3 regions of the Pseudomonas sp. 13B_2.1_Bac1 genome follow, and region 3 is predicted to be linked to each of the others. Evidence: predicted binding sites of a transcription regulator. Region 3 holds the regulator's gene; each other region holds the start of a gene.
What was found. Region 3 encodes FliA, which starts transcription of late flagellar genes. Its sites were predicted from a motif close to CTAAAGTTTNNNNNNNNNNNGCCGNTAA; they were not measured.
Positions count from the first base shown of each region.

Region 1: flgM (flagellar biosynthesis anti-sigma factor FlgM) is a predicted target of FliA. The motif match lies at 1,336-1,363, and genes of this name have one in related genera.
Region 2: NTD80_RS04890 (flagellar protein MotY) is a predicted target of FliA. The motif match lies at 1,577-1,604, and genes of this name have one in related genera.

Region 1 is NZ_JANLOH010000043.1:19,209-21,900, forward strand. Features, by position in the region: gene NTD80_RS09845 (flagellar brake protein) at 1-360, opposite strand, end outside; gene NTD80_RS09850 (flagella synthesis protein FlgN) at 457-927, opposite strand; gene flgM (flagellar biosynthesis anti-sigma factor FlgM) at 976-1,299, opposite strand; gene flgA (flagellar basal body P-ring formation chaperone FlgA) at 1,440-2,204, opposite strand; gene NTD80_RS09865 (chemotaxis protein CheV) at 2,298-2,692, shown strand, end outside.
Region 2 is NZ_JANLOH010000022.1:12,797-15,488, forward strand. Features, by position in the region: gene NTD80_RS04885 (argininosuccinate synthase) at 1-463, opposite strand, end outside; gene NTD80_RS04890 (flagellar protein MotY) at 605-1,513, opposite strand; gene pyrC (dihydroorotase) at 1,670-2,692, shown strand, end outside.
Region 3 is NZ_JANLOH010000114.1:46,449-56,770, reverse strand. Features, by position in the region: gene flhF (flagellar biosynthesis protein FlhF) at 1-869, shown strand, start outside; gene fleN (flagellar synthesis regulator FleN) at 976-1,809, shown strand; gene fliA (RNA polymerase sigma factor FliA) at 1,806-2,546, shown strand; gene NTD80_RS29825 (chemotaxis response regulator CheY) at 2,717-3,091, shown strand; gene NTD80_RS29820 (protein phosphatase CheZ) at 3,110-3,898, shown strand; gene NTD80_RS29815 (chemotaxis protein CheA) at 3,910-6,114, shown strand; gene NTD80_RS29810 (chemotaxis response regulator protein-glutamate methylesterase) at 6,162-7,298, shown strand; gene NTD80_RS29805 (flagellar motor protein) at 7,298-8,038, shown strand; gene motD (flagellar motor protein MotD) at 8,102-8,989, shown strand; gene NTD80_RS29795 (ParA family protein) at 9,041-9,829, shown strand; gene NTD80_RS29790 (CheW domain-containing protein) at 9,829-10,322, shown strand, end outside.

The DNA of each region.
Region 1 (2,692 bases), on a different contig from region 3:
CACCTCGTCGGGCAAGCTGCCGGTGTAGATGCGGTGGCCATCCTTTTCGCTGATACTCATGGCGCCGTTGCTTTCCCACGCAACGCGCACGCCGTCGTGGAAGCCTTCGATGCGGAACGGCTCACCGTTTTCAAGGTGGCGTTCGCCGTCACGCGGGATCATTTCGTCCAGGGCCAGGGTGCCGCCCTCGCGGTCGACATCCACCAGGTAACTCTGGAAGCGTTGGCTGCGTTCGTGGAAGGTGATGATCAGCGGGTCATGGCTTTCTTGCAGCATCCGCAAGGTGCCGGCGATTTCCAGAGGCGTGGTGAGGACCTTGGGTGGCTGCGGGGCATCTTCCGCATTAAGGGCGTTGAACACGGTTCTTCCATCTCCAGACAAAATACGACTACACGCAAGAGCAGGCATTTTGCCAGTATGTGGCGCGACTTGGATAGGCCGCGCGGTAAACGGGCATCAGGCTTGGCTGCGGGTGCTTGGCTTGACCAGGCGCGAGGTGGATCCCTGGGCGTTGTAAAGCGCCGGAGGCTCACCGCCGTGAAGTATACGCAACTGGTTGGCGGTCGTAGCTTGCTGAAGCTGGATCGACTGACCGTTGAGCAGGTTGGCTTCCTGGCACTGGGCGAGCAATTGATTGAGTTCTTTGCTCTGGGCCAGCAATTGATCGCCGACCGAGGAGTGGCTGGCCAATTGTGCCAGGCCATCATGGTCTGCCGGCAGGCCAAGGCTGATGAGGATTTCGCTGCGTTTTTTGCCGTGCTGTTCCAGCAGGACAATCAGCGATTGTTTGCGCGCCAGAATTTCTTCCAGCAAGGGCATGTCCCGGCCGAAGAGTGCCAGGGATTCTTCTTTCAGCAGCTCGAGCAAGTGTTGCGTCGGCGCTAGATCATCAATGATCAGTTGAAGCAAATGTTCGTCGTGATGCATGGCTGGCCTTGGGGTTTAAGCGTCCAAAAGCCCGGCGCAGGCCTTTGCCTAGCGCTCGGCTTCGAAATTAAGCAGCTTGCTGGCTACACGGTTGCTGTCGACTTTATAGCTGCCATCGGCGATTGCCTGTTTCAATTCGGCCACGCGGGCTTTATTGACTACCGGTTGATCGCGCAGCGAGTCAGTGACCTTCTGCAACTGTTGAGCCTCATTGCTCAGGTGTACGGATTCCCCGCTCTGGCTGGCGCTCGCCTGTTCTGCCTTCGCGGGCAGTGGCTGGGCCTTGGCTTCTACGCTGTCCTTGGTACCGCTGGTACGCGTAGGGCCTGACGTTGCCGGGGTGTTATTCAAACGACTGAAATCGATGACCATGATAAAAAACCTCTGGGTATTTGGACGCTTGCCATGTTTTCGGCCATACCCGGACAAACTTTAGGCGCAATTGACAATAAACTGCACAGGCCGGCACCCAACCCACAGTGTAGGAAAAGCCGGCGTCCGATACCAGCGGTCTATAGAGCCACCTCCACTTGACCGGGTGCCGTCACCCGCGCCTTGATCACCCGGTTCGAGTTGAGGTTCTTCACCCGGATCTGCTCGCTCATGCCGCCATTGGACAGCGCCTCGCCTGGCATCTTTACCTGCAGCGCGCCGCTGCTGGCGGAAATCACCACCTGGTCGCCCTTGCGGATCACCTCCGCCTGCTCCAGGTGCACCAGGGTAATGACCTGGTCGGTGACCACTGGTCGGGTCAATTTTTGTCCGACGGCCTGGTCGAGGGAGGTCAGGTAGCCCTGATTGATCATGCTGATGTCGCGTTCGCGTAGGACAACGTCCTCGAAACCGATGATGCCAGTGCGTTTCAGCGGGCGGGCCACCACCACCACATCCCGGAACAATTTGACCTGCGCCGGCACGAACACGGTCCAGGGCGAGGCGCCTTCGCAGCGAACTTTCACCGTCACGCGGCCGATGGGCTGGGCGGGACTTTCCAGGGTGGCTGTCAATTCCTTGTCGCACATTGGCATGCGCAGGCGCGGATCGAGCTGGCTGACCTGGATTTCATAACGCCCGGGCGTCTGGGTGGTCGCCAGATAATCTTCTACAGTGAACTCAAGAAAGCCCTGAGTGACGCCGATAAGTAGATCAGGCAATGTGACGTTATCGGCGCGGGCCGTGGTTCCCAGGCTCAAGGCGAGCAATGCCATCGAGACGCAGAGCAATCTGCAGTACCGTGGGGAGCCGGGGCGTCGGGAAACTGTCGTTTTAATATCCATGATCTGTAAATTGCAAAGCTCGTGCCGTTTAGTGTTGGGTGCGCGTCTGCCCTTTAGGGAACAGGCCAAAGGTTTTAGCGTAGGAGTAAAGGCATGGCAGGAGTAATGGATTCAGTAAACCAGCGGACACAGCTGGTAGGGCAGAATCGCCTGGAGTTGTTGCTTTTTCGCCTGGATGGCAAACAGTTGTATGGCATCAACGTGTTCAAGGTGCGGGAAGTGTTGCAGTGCCCCAAGCTGACGATCATGCCCAAGTCCAGTCCCGTGGTGTGCGGCGTCGCCAACATCCGCGGCGCGACCATCCCGATTCTCGACCTGGCGCTGGCCACCGGTTCGCCGGCCCTGCAGGACCGCGAGAATCCGTTCGTGATCATTACCGAGTACAACACCAAGACCCAGGGTTTCCTGGTGCGCTCGGTGGAGCGCATCGTCAACATGAACTGGGAAGAGATCCATCCGCCGCCCAAGGGCACCGGCCGCGATCACTA
Region 2 (2,692 bases), on a different contig from region 3:
CACGCGACAGCAGGTCCCACTCACGCCAAGGGGCAATCACTTTGACGCCTGGCTTGAGGGCGTAGGCGCCCAATTCGAAGCGCACCTGGTCGTTGCCCTTGCCGGTAGCGCCATGGGAAATGGCGTCGGCGCCGGTTTCGTTGGCGATTTCAATCAGGCGCTTGGCGATCAGCGGACGTGCGATGGAAGTACCCAGCAGGTACTCGCCTTCGTAGACGGTGTTGGCGCGAAACATCGGGAAGACGAAATCGCGGACGAATTCTTCGCGCAGGTCGTCAATGTAGATCTCTTTCACGCCCATGGCTTGCGCCTTGGCACGTGCAGGTTCGACCTCTTCGCCCTGACCCAGGTCAGCGGTGAAGGTCACCACTTCACAGTTATAAGTATCCTGCAGCCACTTGAGGATCACCGAAGTGTCCAGGCCGCCGGAATACGCGAGAACGACCTTGTTTACGTCGGCCATGCCATCACTCCACGGGGTTGTACGGAAAGCCGTCGATTCTACCGACCAAAACCGTGAATTTACAGAGGCGCGACAGCAAATGAAGATAAAGCGACAGATTATGTCGAGTGAGCGACCGATGGTCGCATCACAGGGACGGGCTTATGATGTGTGTGCCGGGTTGCTCGGCGCAGTAGCCTGGGGCGCCGGCTTCTCGGGAGCGGCCCCGCGCTCCAGCTGAATATTCACGCGGCGGTTGCGCGCCCGGTTGGCCGCATTGGTGTTGGGTGCCAAGGGATAGCTTTCGCCGTGGAAACGCATGGTGATCTGCGACTCCTGGATACCATTGGCCTTGAAGTAATCCATCACCGCCAACGCGCGGCGGCGCGAGACATCGCGGTTGGTGAGGCGATTGCCACTGTTGTCCGAATGCCCGTTCAACTCGATATGGTTGACGGTGGGGTCGGCCTTCATGAACGCAAGAATCACCGACAGTTTTTTCTTCGCAGCCGCATCCAGCTCGATGCCGCCACCGGGGAAACCGACTTCGGTCTGCTTGACCTGATCGTAATTCATCGGCAGCAACTTGGTGGTACACAACTGATAGTCGTTGTAGGCCTTGTTGAATTTCACCGGCAACAGGCGAATTTCCGAATAGCCGCCTTCGCGCCCGTAATGCCGCACGGTCGGGCTACGTCCTTCCAGCAAACCGGTGAACAAGCGCCCGGCCTGGGCCTGAGAGCTGTTGAAGAGTACATCGCCACTGCCTGCCCGCACCGCCCCGAGGTTGATATCGCCCCGGCCCGGTTGCCAAGGGGCAGCCGCCGCCAGCAACGTGGCAGAGCCCGCGCCCAGCGCGCCGCTGTAGGCTTTCAGACGAAATGTTGCCTGCTCGCCAGCCCGGCGCACGAACTCACCCGAGCCGAAATCAGTGATTGGCTGGGTCAGGCGGCACTCGAACTGATCGCCTTCCACCTTCCACTCAATGTTCTCCAGACGTGTCTGGAACGTGAGGGCCATCGCAGGCAGGCTGGCGAACACACTGAGCAGGGCTAGGTAATGCTGGCGCACGGAAGGCTCCACTGGTTTCTACAACACTTCAAAGCGTCATACATCGTTAAGGCATACCTAGGGCTATCGGTTGCATCCGGCAAAACTTGATAGCGAGTGCCTGCAAGAGTCTTTTCCGGTAGCATTCCCACCAGATTGACCCGCCTGGAATCCCCAATGTCCGACCGCCTGACCCTGCTGCGTCCCGACGACTGGCATATTCATCTTCGCGATGGTGCTGCGTTGCCTCAAACCGTGGCCGATGTAGCGCGCACGTTTGGCCGCGCCATCATCATGCCCAACCTGGTACCTCCGGTGCGCAACGCCGCTGAAGCCGACGCCTATCGCCAGCGTATCCTCGCTGCGCGGCCGGCCGGCAGCCGCTTTGAACCGTTGATGGTGCTCTATCTCACCGACCGCACCCAGCCTGAAGAGATTCGCCAGGCCAAGGCCAGCGGTTTCGTGCACGCCGCCAAGCTGTACCCGGCGGGCGCGACCACCAACTCCGATTCCGGCGTGACCAGTATCGACAAGATCCTGCCGGCCATCGAAGCCATGGCGGAAGTCGGCATGCCGCTGCTGATCCACGGCGAAGTGACCCGTGGTGATGTCGACGTGTTCGATCGCGAGAAGATCTTCATCGACGAGCACATGCGCCGCGTGGTCGAGCTGTTCCCGACCCTGAAGGTGGTGTTCGAACACATCACCACGGCCGATGCGGTGCAGTTCGTCACTGAGGCTTCGGCCAATGTGGGCGCGACCATCACTGCGCATCACCTGCTCTACAACCGCAACCACATGCTGGTGGGCGGGATTCGGCCGCATTTCTATTGCCTGCCGATTCTCAAGCGCAACACCCATCAGGTCGCCCTGCTGGATGCAGCGACCAGCGGTAATCCGAAGTTCTTCCTCGGCACCGACTCCGCGCCCCATGCCCAACACGCCAAGGAAGCCGCGTGTGGCTGTGCCGGCTGCTACACCGCGTATGCCGCCATCGAGTTGTATGCCGAAGCGTTTGAACAACGCAACGCCCTGGACAAGCTCGAAGGTTTCGCCAGCCTCAACGGCCCGCGTTTCTACGGCCTGCCGGCGAACACCGACCGCATTACCCTGGTCCGTGAAGACTGGACCGCCCCTGCCAGCCTGCCGTTTGGCGAGCTGACTGTTATCCCGCTGCGCGCCGGTGAAACACTGCGCTGG
Region 3 (10,322 bases):
TCGCCTGGAACCAGCTGCAAGGCAGCAAGCCGCAACAGGCCAACCTGTGGCGTCGCCTGCAACGCATCGGCCTGTCCGGCCCGTTGTCGCGCGACCTGCTGGCCCTGACCACTGAAATCGAAGAACCTCGCCAGGCCTGGCGCATGTTGCTGGCCCACTTGGCGCGGATGATCGTCACCCCGGAAATCGAGCCGCTGGAAGAGGGCGGTGTGATCGCCATGGTCGGCCCTGCCGGCATGGGCAAGACCACCACCCTGGCCAAGCTGGCCGCCCGTTACGTGCTCAAGTACGGCGCGCAGAATATCGCGCTGGTGAGCATGGACAGCTACCGTATTGGTGCCCAGGAACAGCTCAAGACCTTGGGCCGGATCCTCAATGTGTCGGTGACCCATGTCGACCCGGGCCAATCCCTGGCCAACGCCCTCGACCCGCTGCTGCGCAAGCGCGTGGTGTTGATCGACACCGCCGGCCTGCAAGCCAGCGACCCGGCGTTGCGCATGCAGCTGGAAAGCCTGGCCGGGCGCGGCATCAAGTCGAAAAATTACCTGGTGCTTGCAACCACCAGCCAGAAACAGGTTCTTACCGCTGCGTACCATAGCTACAAACGCTGCGGCCTGGCCGGCTGCATCCTCACCAAGCTCGACGAAACCGCGAGCCTGGGCGAGGTGTTGAGCCTGGCCATCAGTCATGAGTTGCCGGTCGCCTACCTGACCGACGGCCCGCGGATTCCGGATGATCTGCATCTGCCGCGCCGTCATCAGTTGGTCAGCCGTGCAGTCAGCGTGCAAATGCAAGAAGAGCCTAGCGAGGAAGCGATGGCCGATATGTTCGCCGACCTCTATCACAGCCCGGCAAAGCGGGTGGGTTGAGGGCAGGATGAACACCGTGAAATGTACCTACATCGATGGTCTGCAAGCGATTCACGCGGCCAAGCCATGTAGCCTGCGTCTAAGCAAGACAAGGTAAAGAAATAAAATGGGCAGCATGCATCCCGTACAGGTGATCGCGGTGACCGGCGGCAAAGGTGGCGTCGGGAAAACTAACGTGTCAGTGAATTTGTCCCTGGCCCTGGCAGAGCTTGGCCGTCGCGTCATGCTGCTGGATGCTGACCTGGGGCTGGCGAACGTCGACGTTCTGCTGGGGCTGACGCCCAAACACACGCTTGCCGATGTGATCGAAGGGCGCTGCGAGCTGCGCGACGTGCTGCTGCAGGGCCCTGGCGGTATCCGCATCGTGCCGGCCGCCTCCGGCACCCAGAGCATGGTGCACCTGAGCCCGGCGCAGCATGCCGGCCTGATCCAGGCGTTCAGCGATATCGGCGACAACCTCGACGTGCTGGTGATCGACACCGCCGCCGGGATTGGCGAGTCCGTGGTCAGCTTCGTGCGCGCTGCGCAGGAAGTCCTGTTGGTGGTCTGCGATGAACCCACCTCGATCACCGACGCCTATGCCCTGATCAAACTGCTTAACCGTGACTACGGCATGAACCGCTTCCGCGTGCTGGCGAACATGGCCCAGAGTCCACAGGAAGGGCGCAATCTGTTCGCCAAGTTGACCAAGGTCACGGATCGCTTCCTCGATGTCGCCTTACAATACGTCGGCGCAGTTCCCTACGACGAGTGTGTACGCAAGGCTGTGCAAAAGCAGCGTGCAGTCTACGAAGCGTTCCCTCGTTCCAAATGCGCCTTGGCGTTCAAGGCTATTGCCCAGAAGGTCGATACCTGGCCGTTGCCTGCCAACCCTCGGGGGCATCTGGAGTTTTTCGTCGAGCGATTGGTGCATCAGACGAGCGCAGGACCGGTGCTATGACATCCAGCGGCTACAACCTTTACAAGAAATCGGCACGTGACAGCCAGGGTGAATTGATTGAGCGCTATGCGCCGCTGGTCAAGCGCATCGCTTATCACTTGCTGGCACGCCTGCCCGCCAGCGTCCAGGTCGAAGACCTGATCCAGGCGGGCATGATCGGCCTGCTCGAAGTGTCGACCAAATACGACGCGAGCAAGGGCGCGAGTTTCGAGACGTATGCGGGTATCCGCATCCGTGGCGCGATGCTCGATGAAGTGCGTAAAGGTGACTGGGCGCCGCGTTCGGTGCATCGCAATACGCGCATGGTCAGTGACGCAATTCGCGCAATTGAAGCAAAAACCGGTCGCGACGCTAAAGATCACGAAGTTGCGGCCGAACTCCAATTGAGTCTCGACGATTACTACGGGATTTTGAACGATACCTTGGGCAGCCGCCTGTTCAGTTTCGACGACCTGTTGCAGGACGGCGAACACGAAGGGCTGCACGAGGACGGCGCGAGTGCTCATCTGGAGCCGTCGCGCGACCTGGAGGATGAACGCTTCCAGGGTGCGTTGGCGGACGCGATTGCCAATTTGCCGGAGCGTGAGCGACTGGTGTTGGCGCTGTACTACGACGAAGAGCTGAACCTCAAGGAAATCGGTGAGGTCCTGGGGGTCAGCGAATCGCGGGTCAGCCAGTTGCACAGCCAGTGCGCAGCCCGCTTGCGGGGGCGTTTGGGAGAGTGGCGAGCGCGCTGACAGGCAGTGTTGGGGAGCACTGCAAACCACACCGCGAGGGTGATTGACCCTCGCGGGATCGGCCCGTGGTGCCCCCGGCAGTCCTTTTTGTGTAATGCCTGTTGATTGAAATGGCGCGTCCAGGTGCTGGGCGCGTTTAAGACTGCTTGGAGGTCGAATTGGACAAGAACATGAAAATCCTCATCGTTGATGACTTCTCAACGATGCGGCGGATCATAAAAAACCTGTTGCGTGACCTTGGGTTCACTAACACGGTCGAGGCGGATGACGGCATTACGGCGATTCCGATCCTCAACAGCGGGAGCATCGACTTTCTGGTAACGGACTGGAACATGCCGGGCATGACCGGTATCGACTTGCTGCGCCATGTGCGCGCCGACGAAAAACTGCGCAGCCTTCCCGTGCTGATGGTGACCGCCGAAGCCAAGCGTGAGCAGATCATCGAAGCCGCCCAAGCCGGGGTCAACGGTTACGTGGTCAAGCCATTCACTGCATTGGCCTTGAAAGAGAAGATCGAAAAAATCTTCGAACGCATCCACGGCTAATGCCATCGCGGGGGAGCTATGGAGCATAAAGAAACGTCACAGGGAGACTTTGAGTCGACCCTGAAAAAGCATGCTCACCAGTTGGTCGACAGCCTTGAAAAAGGCCAGTTCGGCGACGCGGTGCAGTTAATCCATGAGCTCAACCAGACCCGTGACCGCGGCCTGTATCAGGAAGTGGGCAAGCTCACACGCGAGCTGCACAGTGCGATTGTCAATTTCCAGATTGACCCGCACATGCCCCAGGCCGAAGAAATTTCGCAAATCACCGACGCGACCGAACGCCTGTCCTATGTGGTCAGGCTGACTGAAGCGGCGGCCAACCGCACCATGGACCTGGTGGAAAACGCCACGCCTCTGGTCAATGGCATGGCCACCGAAGCCCAGGCCCTGAGCCACGATTGGGGCCGCTTCATGCGCCGCGAAGTGGGGGCTGAGGAGTTTCGTGAACTGGCGCGTCGGGTCGACGGATTCTTGTCACGCAGCGAGCAGGAAAACCGCACGGTTTCCAGCAACCTCAATGACATTCTGCTGGCCCAGGATTACCAGGACCTCACCGGCCAGGTGATCAAGCGTGTGACCCAGTTGGTCACCGAAGTGGAAAGCAACCTGCTCAAACTGGTGCTCATGGCCGGCCAGGTAGACCGTTTTGCCGGCATCGAACATGACCGTGAAGCGATCCTCTCGGAAAAAGATCCACAAAAACATCTCGCCAAGGGTGAAGGTCCGCAGATTCATGCCGATAAACGTGAAGACGTTGTGTCAGGTCAGGATGACGTAGATGACCTGTTATCCAGTTTAGGCTTCTAAGGAGCACCCACATGAGCTTCGGCGCCGATGAAGAAATCCTTCAGGATTTCCTTGTAGAGGCCGGCGAAATTTTAGAGCAACTGTCCGAGCAACTGGTCGAGCTGGAAAGCCGTCCGGATGATGCGAACCTGCTCAATGCAATTTTTCGCGGTTTTCACACTGTAAAAGGGGGCGCCGGCTTCCTCCAGCTCCATGAGCTGGTGGAGTGCTGCCACATCGCCGAGAACGTGTTCGACATCCTGCGCAAGGGTGAGCGTCACGTTGACTCGGAATTGATGGACGTGATTCTCGAAGCACTGGATGCGGTCAACGGCATGTTCAGCGAAGTCCGCGAACGTGCCCCGATCACTGCGGCCACCCCGGAACTGCTCGCCGCCCTGGCGCGCCTGGCAGAACCGGCAGACACCTCGGCAGCGCCCGTGGCGCAAGCTGAGCCTGCGCCTGTGGCAGAGCCTGAAGCGGATGTGACGGACAGCGAGTTCGAGCAGTTGCTCAACTCCCTCAATGCGGTGAAAGCCGAGGCTGAAGCGCCTGCTGCAGCCGCGCCACAAGCGCCGACCAGCGAAGACATTACCGACGCAGAATTTGAATCCCTGCTCGACCAGCTGCACGGCAAAGGCCAGTTCGCGGCCGACGCCGTGGCCCCTGCCGCCGCTGCGGATGCGCCTGCCGCGTCGACCAGCACCGACATCACCGATGACGAATTCGAAGCACTGCTCGACCAACTGCATGGCAAAGGTACCTTCGCGGCCGACGCCTTGCCGGAAGTCGCCGCGACTGCCACTGCGCCGGCCGCTGCGGCAGAACCTGCGGGCGACGGTCTGATCAGCGACCACGAGTTCGAATCCCTGCTCGACGAATTGCACGGCAAGGGCAAGTTCAGCGAAGTGGCTCCGGCTGCCGCCGCGACCGCCACCCCGGTGGCGGCAAAACCGGCGCCGGCCAAGGCCGCTGCACCTGCTGCCAAACCGGCCCCGGCACCTGCCGCCGCCCCGGCTGCTGCTCGCGCGCCGGCCGCTGCCGTGGCCGAGAAGCCGGCCAGTGAAGCCGAAACCACCGTGCGGGTCGATACCGCGCGCCTGGACGACATCATGAACATGGTCGGCGAACTGGTGCTGGTGCGTAACCGCCTCGTGCGCCTGGGCCTGAGCAGTGGCGATGAAGCCATGCAAAAGGCCGTGTCGAACCTCGACGTGGTCACCGCCGACCTGCAGACCGCCGTGATGAAGACGCGGATGCAGCCGATCAAGAAAGTCTTCGGGCGCTTCCCGCGTCTGGTTCGCGACCTGGCACGCCAGCTCAAGAAAGAGATCAACCTGGAACTGGTGGGCGAAGAGACCGACCTCGACAAGAACCTGGTCGAGGCCCTGGCCGATCCGCTGGTCCACTTGGTGCGCAACGCCGTCGACCACGGCGTCGAAACCCCGGAAGAGCGCGAAGCTTCGGGCAAGTCGCGCAACGGCAAAGTGATTCTGGCGGCCGAGCAGGAGGGTGACCACATCCTGCTGTCGATCACCGATGACGGCAAGGGCATGGACCCGACCATCCTGCGCAATATCGCGGTCAAGCGCGGCGTGATGGATAAGGACGCCGCCGACCGCCTGACCGACACCGAGTGCTACAACCTGATCTTCGCCCCAGGCTTCTCGACCAAGACCGAGATTTCCGACGTGTCCGGCCGTGGCGTCGGCATGGACGTGGTGAAGACCAAGATCAGCCAGCTCAACGGCTCGATCAACATCTACTCGACCAAGGGCCAGGGTTCGAAGATCGTCATCAAGGTGCCGTTGACCCTGGCGATCATGCCGACCCTGATGGTGATGCTGGGCAACCAGGCGTTCGCCTTCCCGCTGGTCAACGTCAACGAAATTTTCCACCTCGACCTGTCGCGCACCAACGTGGTGGACGGCCAGGAAGTGGTGATCGTGCGCGACAAGGCGTTGCCACTGTTCTACCTCAAGCGCTGGCTGGTGGCATCGGCCAAGCATGAAGAGCAGCGCGAAGGCCATGTGGTGATTCTCTCCGTGGGCACCCAGCGTATCGGCTTCGTGGTCGATCAACTGGTGGGCCAGGAAGAAGTGGTCATCAAGCCTTTGGGCAAAATGCTGCAGGGAACCCCGGGCATGTCGGGTGCGACCATCACCGGTGACGGTCGGATCGCGCTGATTCTGGATGTTCCGAGCATGCTCAAGCGTTACGCCGCTCGGCGTATTTGATTCTGGTGGGGCAGGGCGGTTTGCCCGCCCCGTCTAACGGAGTGTTTATGGTAGTCAAGGTCCTGGTGGTGGACGATTCGGGTTTCTTCCGCCGCCGCGTCTCGGAAATTCTTTCCGCCGATCCAACGATTCAAGTGATCGGCACGGCCACCAACGGCAAAGAGGCGATCGATCAGGCTATCGCGTTGAAGCCCGACGTGATCACCATGGACTACGAGATGCCGATGATGGATGGCATCACGGCTGTCCGTCACATCATGCAGCGCTGCCCGACCCCGGTGTTGATGTTCTCCTCGCTCACCCACGAAGGCGCCCGGGTCACCCTGGATGCGCTGGATGCCGGTGCGGTGGACTTCCTGCCGAAGAATTTCGAAGACATCTCGCGCAACCCCGAGAAGGTCAAGCAACTGCTGTGCGAGAAAGTCCACAGCATTTCCCGCAGTAACCGTCGCAGCCTGTTCAGCACGCCTGCACCTGCACCTGCACCTGCACCGGTTGCGGCGCCGGCCCCGGCCCCTGCGTTTGGTCGACCTGCGCCTGCGCCCGCCCCGGTGGCTCGGCCTGCCGTGGCCCCGGCCCGCGCTCCGGCGCCCAGCGCCCATTCGCCCGCGCCCAAGCGCAAGGCCTACAAGCTGGTCGCCATCGGTACCTCCACCGGCGGCCCGGTGGCCTTGCAGCGCGTGTTGACGCAATTGCCGGCCAACTTCCCGGCGCCGATCGTGTTGATCCAGCACATGCCGGCGGCCTTCACCAAGGCCTTCGCCGAACGCCTGGACAAGCTCTGCCGCATCAGCGTCAAGGAAGCCGAGGATGGCGACATCCTGCGTCCAGGCCTGGCGCTGCTGGCGCCGGGTGGCAAGCAGATGATGGTCGACGGGCGTGGTGCGATCAAAATCCTGCCGGGCGACGAGCGCCTCAACTACAAGCCGTGCGTGGACATCACCTTCGGTTCGGCGGCCAAGTCCTACGGCGACAAAGTTCTGGCGGTGGTGCTCACCGGCATGGGCGCCGATGGCCGTGAAGGCGCACGCCTGCTCAAGCAGGGCGGCAGCGCGATCTGGGCCCAGGACGAAGCCAGCTGCGTGATCTATGGCATGCCCATGGCGATCGTCAAGGCTGACCTGGCCGACGCCGTCTACAGCCTGGACGAGATCGGCAAGCATCTGGTGGAGGCCTGCCTCTGATGGATGTATTGAGCCTGATCGGCATCATCATGGCGTTTGTCGCGATCATCGGCGGCAACTACCTCGAAGGCGGCCACCTCGGCGCCCTGGCCAACGGCCCGGCGGCCTTGATCGTGATCGGCGGCACGGTCGGCGCGGCCCTGTTGCAGTCGCCCTTGAGTTCGTTCAAGCGCGCCATGCAGATCCTGGTGTGGATTATTTTCCCGCCACGCGTGGACCTGCCCGGCGGCATCGACCGCGTGGTCAACTGGAGCCTCACCGCCCGCAAGGAAGGCCTGCTCGGCCTGGAAGGCGTGGCCGATGCCGAGCCCGACAGCTACGCGCGCAAAGGCCTGCAATTGCTGGTGGACGGCGCCGAGCCGGAAGCGATTCGCAGCATCCTGGAAGTGGATTTCTACACCCAGGAAAGCCGCGACATCAACGCGGCCAAAGTCTTTGAAAGCATGGGCGGCTACGCGCCGACCATCGGCATCATCGGTGCGGTGATGGGCCTGATCCACGTGATGGGCAACCTGGCCGACCCGTCGCAACTGGGCAGCGGCATTGCCGTGGCGTTCGTGGCCACCATCTACGGTGTCGCGAGTGCCAACCTGGTGCTGCTGCCGGTGGCCAGCAAGCTCAAGTCCATCGCCATGCGCCAGTCGCGTTACCGCGAGATGTTGCTCGAAGGCATCCTGTCGATTGCCGAGGGTGAGAACCCGCGGTCGATCGAATTGAAGCTCCAGGGCTTCATGGATTGATGAACATGGCTATCGACTTGTGGCGAGCGGTCACATGATTTACGTAAAGAGAGGTGTCAGCCTGTGAGCCGTCGCCGTCGCGAGCCTGAAGAGCACGTCAACCACGAACGCTGGCTGGTGTCCTACGCGGACTTCATCACCTTGCTGTTCGCGTTTTTCGTGGTGATGTACTCCATCTCGTCGATCAACGAAGGCAAGTACAAAGTCATTTCCCAGGCGCTGATCGGGGTATTCAACGACGCCGACCGCGCCCTCAAGCCGATCCCCATTGGCGAGGAACGGCCCAAGACCGTGACCCCGGCCAAGCCGCTGGTCAATGACAGCGATGAAACCGCCGCCGGCGTGGGTGGCACCAGTGACCCGCTGAAAAGCATTGCCGACGACATCAGCGCCGCGTTCGGCGACCTGATCAGTTCCAATCAGATGACCGTGCGCGGCAATGAGTTGTGGGTGGAGATCGAACTCAACTCCAGCCTGCTGTTCGCCAGCGCCGATGCAATGCCCAGCGACCAGGCGTTCACCATCATCGACAAGGTGGCGGCGATCCTCAGGCCGTTCGAAAACCCGATCCATGTGGAAGGCTTTACCGACAATTTCCCGATCAGCACCGCGCAGTACCCGACCAACTGGGAGCTGTCGTCGGCGCGGGCCGCGAGCATCGTGCGCATGCTCGCGATGCAGGGCGTAAACCCCGGGCGCCTGGCCTCGGTGGGCTATGGCGAGTTCCAGCCGGTGGCCAACAACGCCACGGTGGAAGGCCGCGCGCGCAACCGCCGGGTGGTACTGGTGGTCTCGCGCAACCTGGATGTGCGCCGCAGCCTGACCGGTACCGGCACTGCCAATGCAACACCGGACGCGGCCTTGAAGCGGGCTGGCACACAAACTGCACCGGCCCCTGCAAAGCCGCCGGTGCGTCAGAGTGCCGTCAATTCTCCGTCGCCGGCTCAATAACCTTATGCAATGTCTCGGTCGCGCCTGTGCCTGCCGGGAGGAACCATCCGAATGAGAGTCTGGGCAGTTGCCAATCAAAAAGGTGGAGTCGGCAAGACCACCACCTCCATCGCCTTAGCCGGTTTGCTGGCCGAGGCGGGCAAGCGTGTGGTCGTAGTGGACCTGGACCCGCATGGCTCCATGACCAGTTATTTCGGCTACGACCCGGATGCGCTGGAGCACAGCTGCTACGACCTGTTCCTGCACAAGGGCAGCGTGCCGGCCGACCTGCCCGGGCAACTGCTGCTGCCCACCAGCAACGAGAGTATTTCCCTGTTGCCGTCGAGCACCGCGCTGGCCACCCTCGAGCGCCAGTCGCCGGGGCAGAGCGGCCTGGGCCTGGTGATCGCCAAGACCCTGGCGCAACTGTGGCAGGACTTCGACTACGCGATCATCGACAGCCCGCCTTTACTCGGCGTGCTGATGGTCAACGCCTTGGCGGCCAGCCAGCAACTGGTGATCCCGGTGCAGACCGAGCACCTCGCGGTCAAAGGCCTGGAACGTATGGTCAGTACCCTGGCGATGATCAACCGCTCGCGCAAGCAGGCGCTGCCGTTCAGCATCGTGCCTACCCTGTTCGACCGTCGCACCCAGGCGTCGCTGGGCACCTTGCGCGTGCTGCGCGATGCCTACCCGGACACCATCTGGAATGGCTACATCCCGGTGGACACGCGCCTGCGTGACGCCAGCCGCGCCGGCCTGACCCCGTCGCAGTTCGACGGTAAAAGCCGTGGCGTGCTGGCTTACCGCGCGTTGCTCAAGCACCTGCTGTCCCAGCAGCTTGTCGCGCAGGTGGCGTGATGAACCGTCCCATCGAACTCAAGACCCGGCCGCAACTGGCACTGGAATCCTACCTGGATGCCCTGCTGCAGGATGCGACCGAGGAAGAGCAGCCGATACTGGTATTGGAACCGGCCCTGGCGCCGGAAAGCACCCTGGATGAATTCCAGTTGGCGGTGCTGGAAGAACAGGCCCGCGATGCGCAGGTCGTGACCGCGCCGGTGGTGGTGCCAATCGCCCCGGCAGTTGTCGTGCCTGTGGTGGTCGAGCCAGTGGTCGTTGCCCCTGTCGTGGTCGAGCCGGTGGTGGAAGTGCACCTGCCGCCCAGCATCACGCCACCGCCGGTGGCCGGCGATGATCGCCCGGCCTGGGCCGCCGAGCCGTTCGAATGCCTGTTGTTCGACGTCGCCGGATTGACCCTGGCGGTGCCGCTGGTGTGCCTGGGCTCGATCTATTCCCTGGAAGGCCAGGAACTGACGCCGCTGTTCGGGCAACCGGAGTGGTTCCTCGGCAT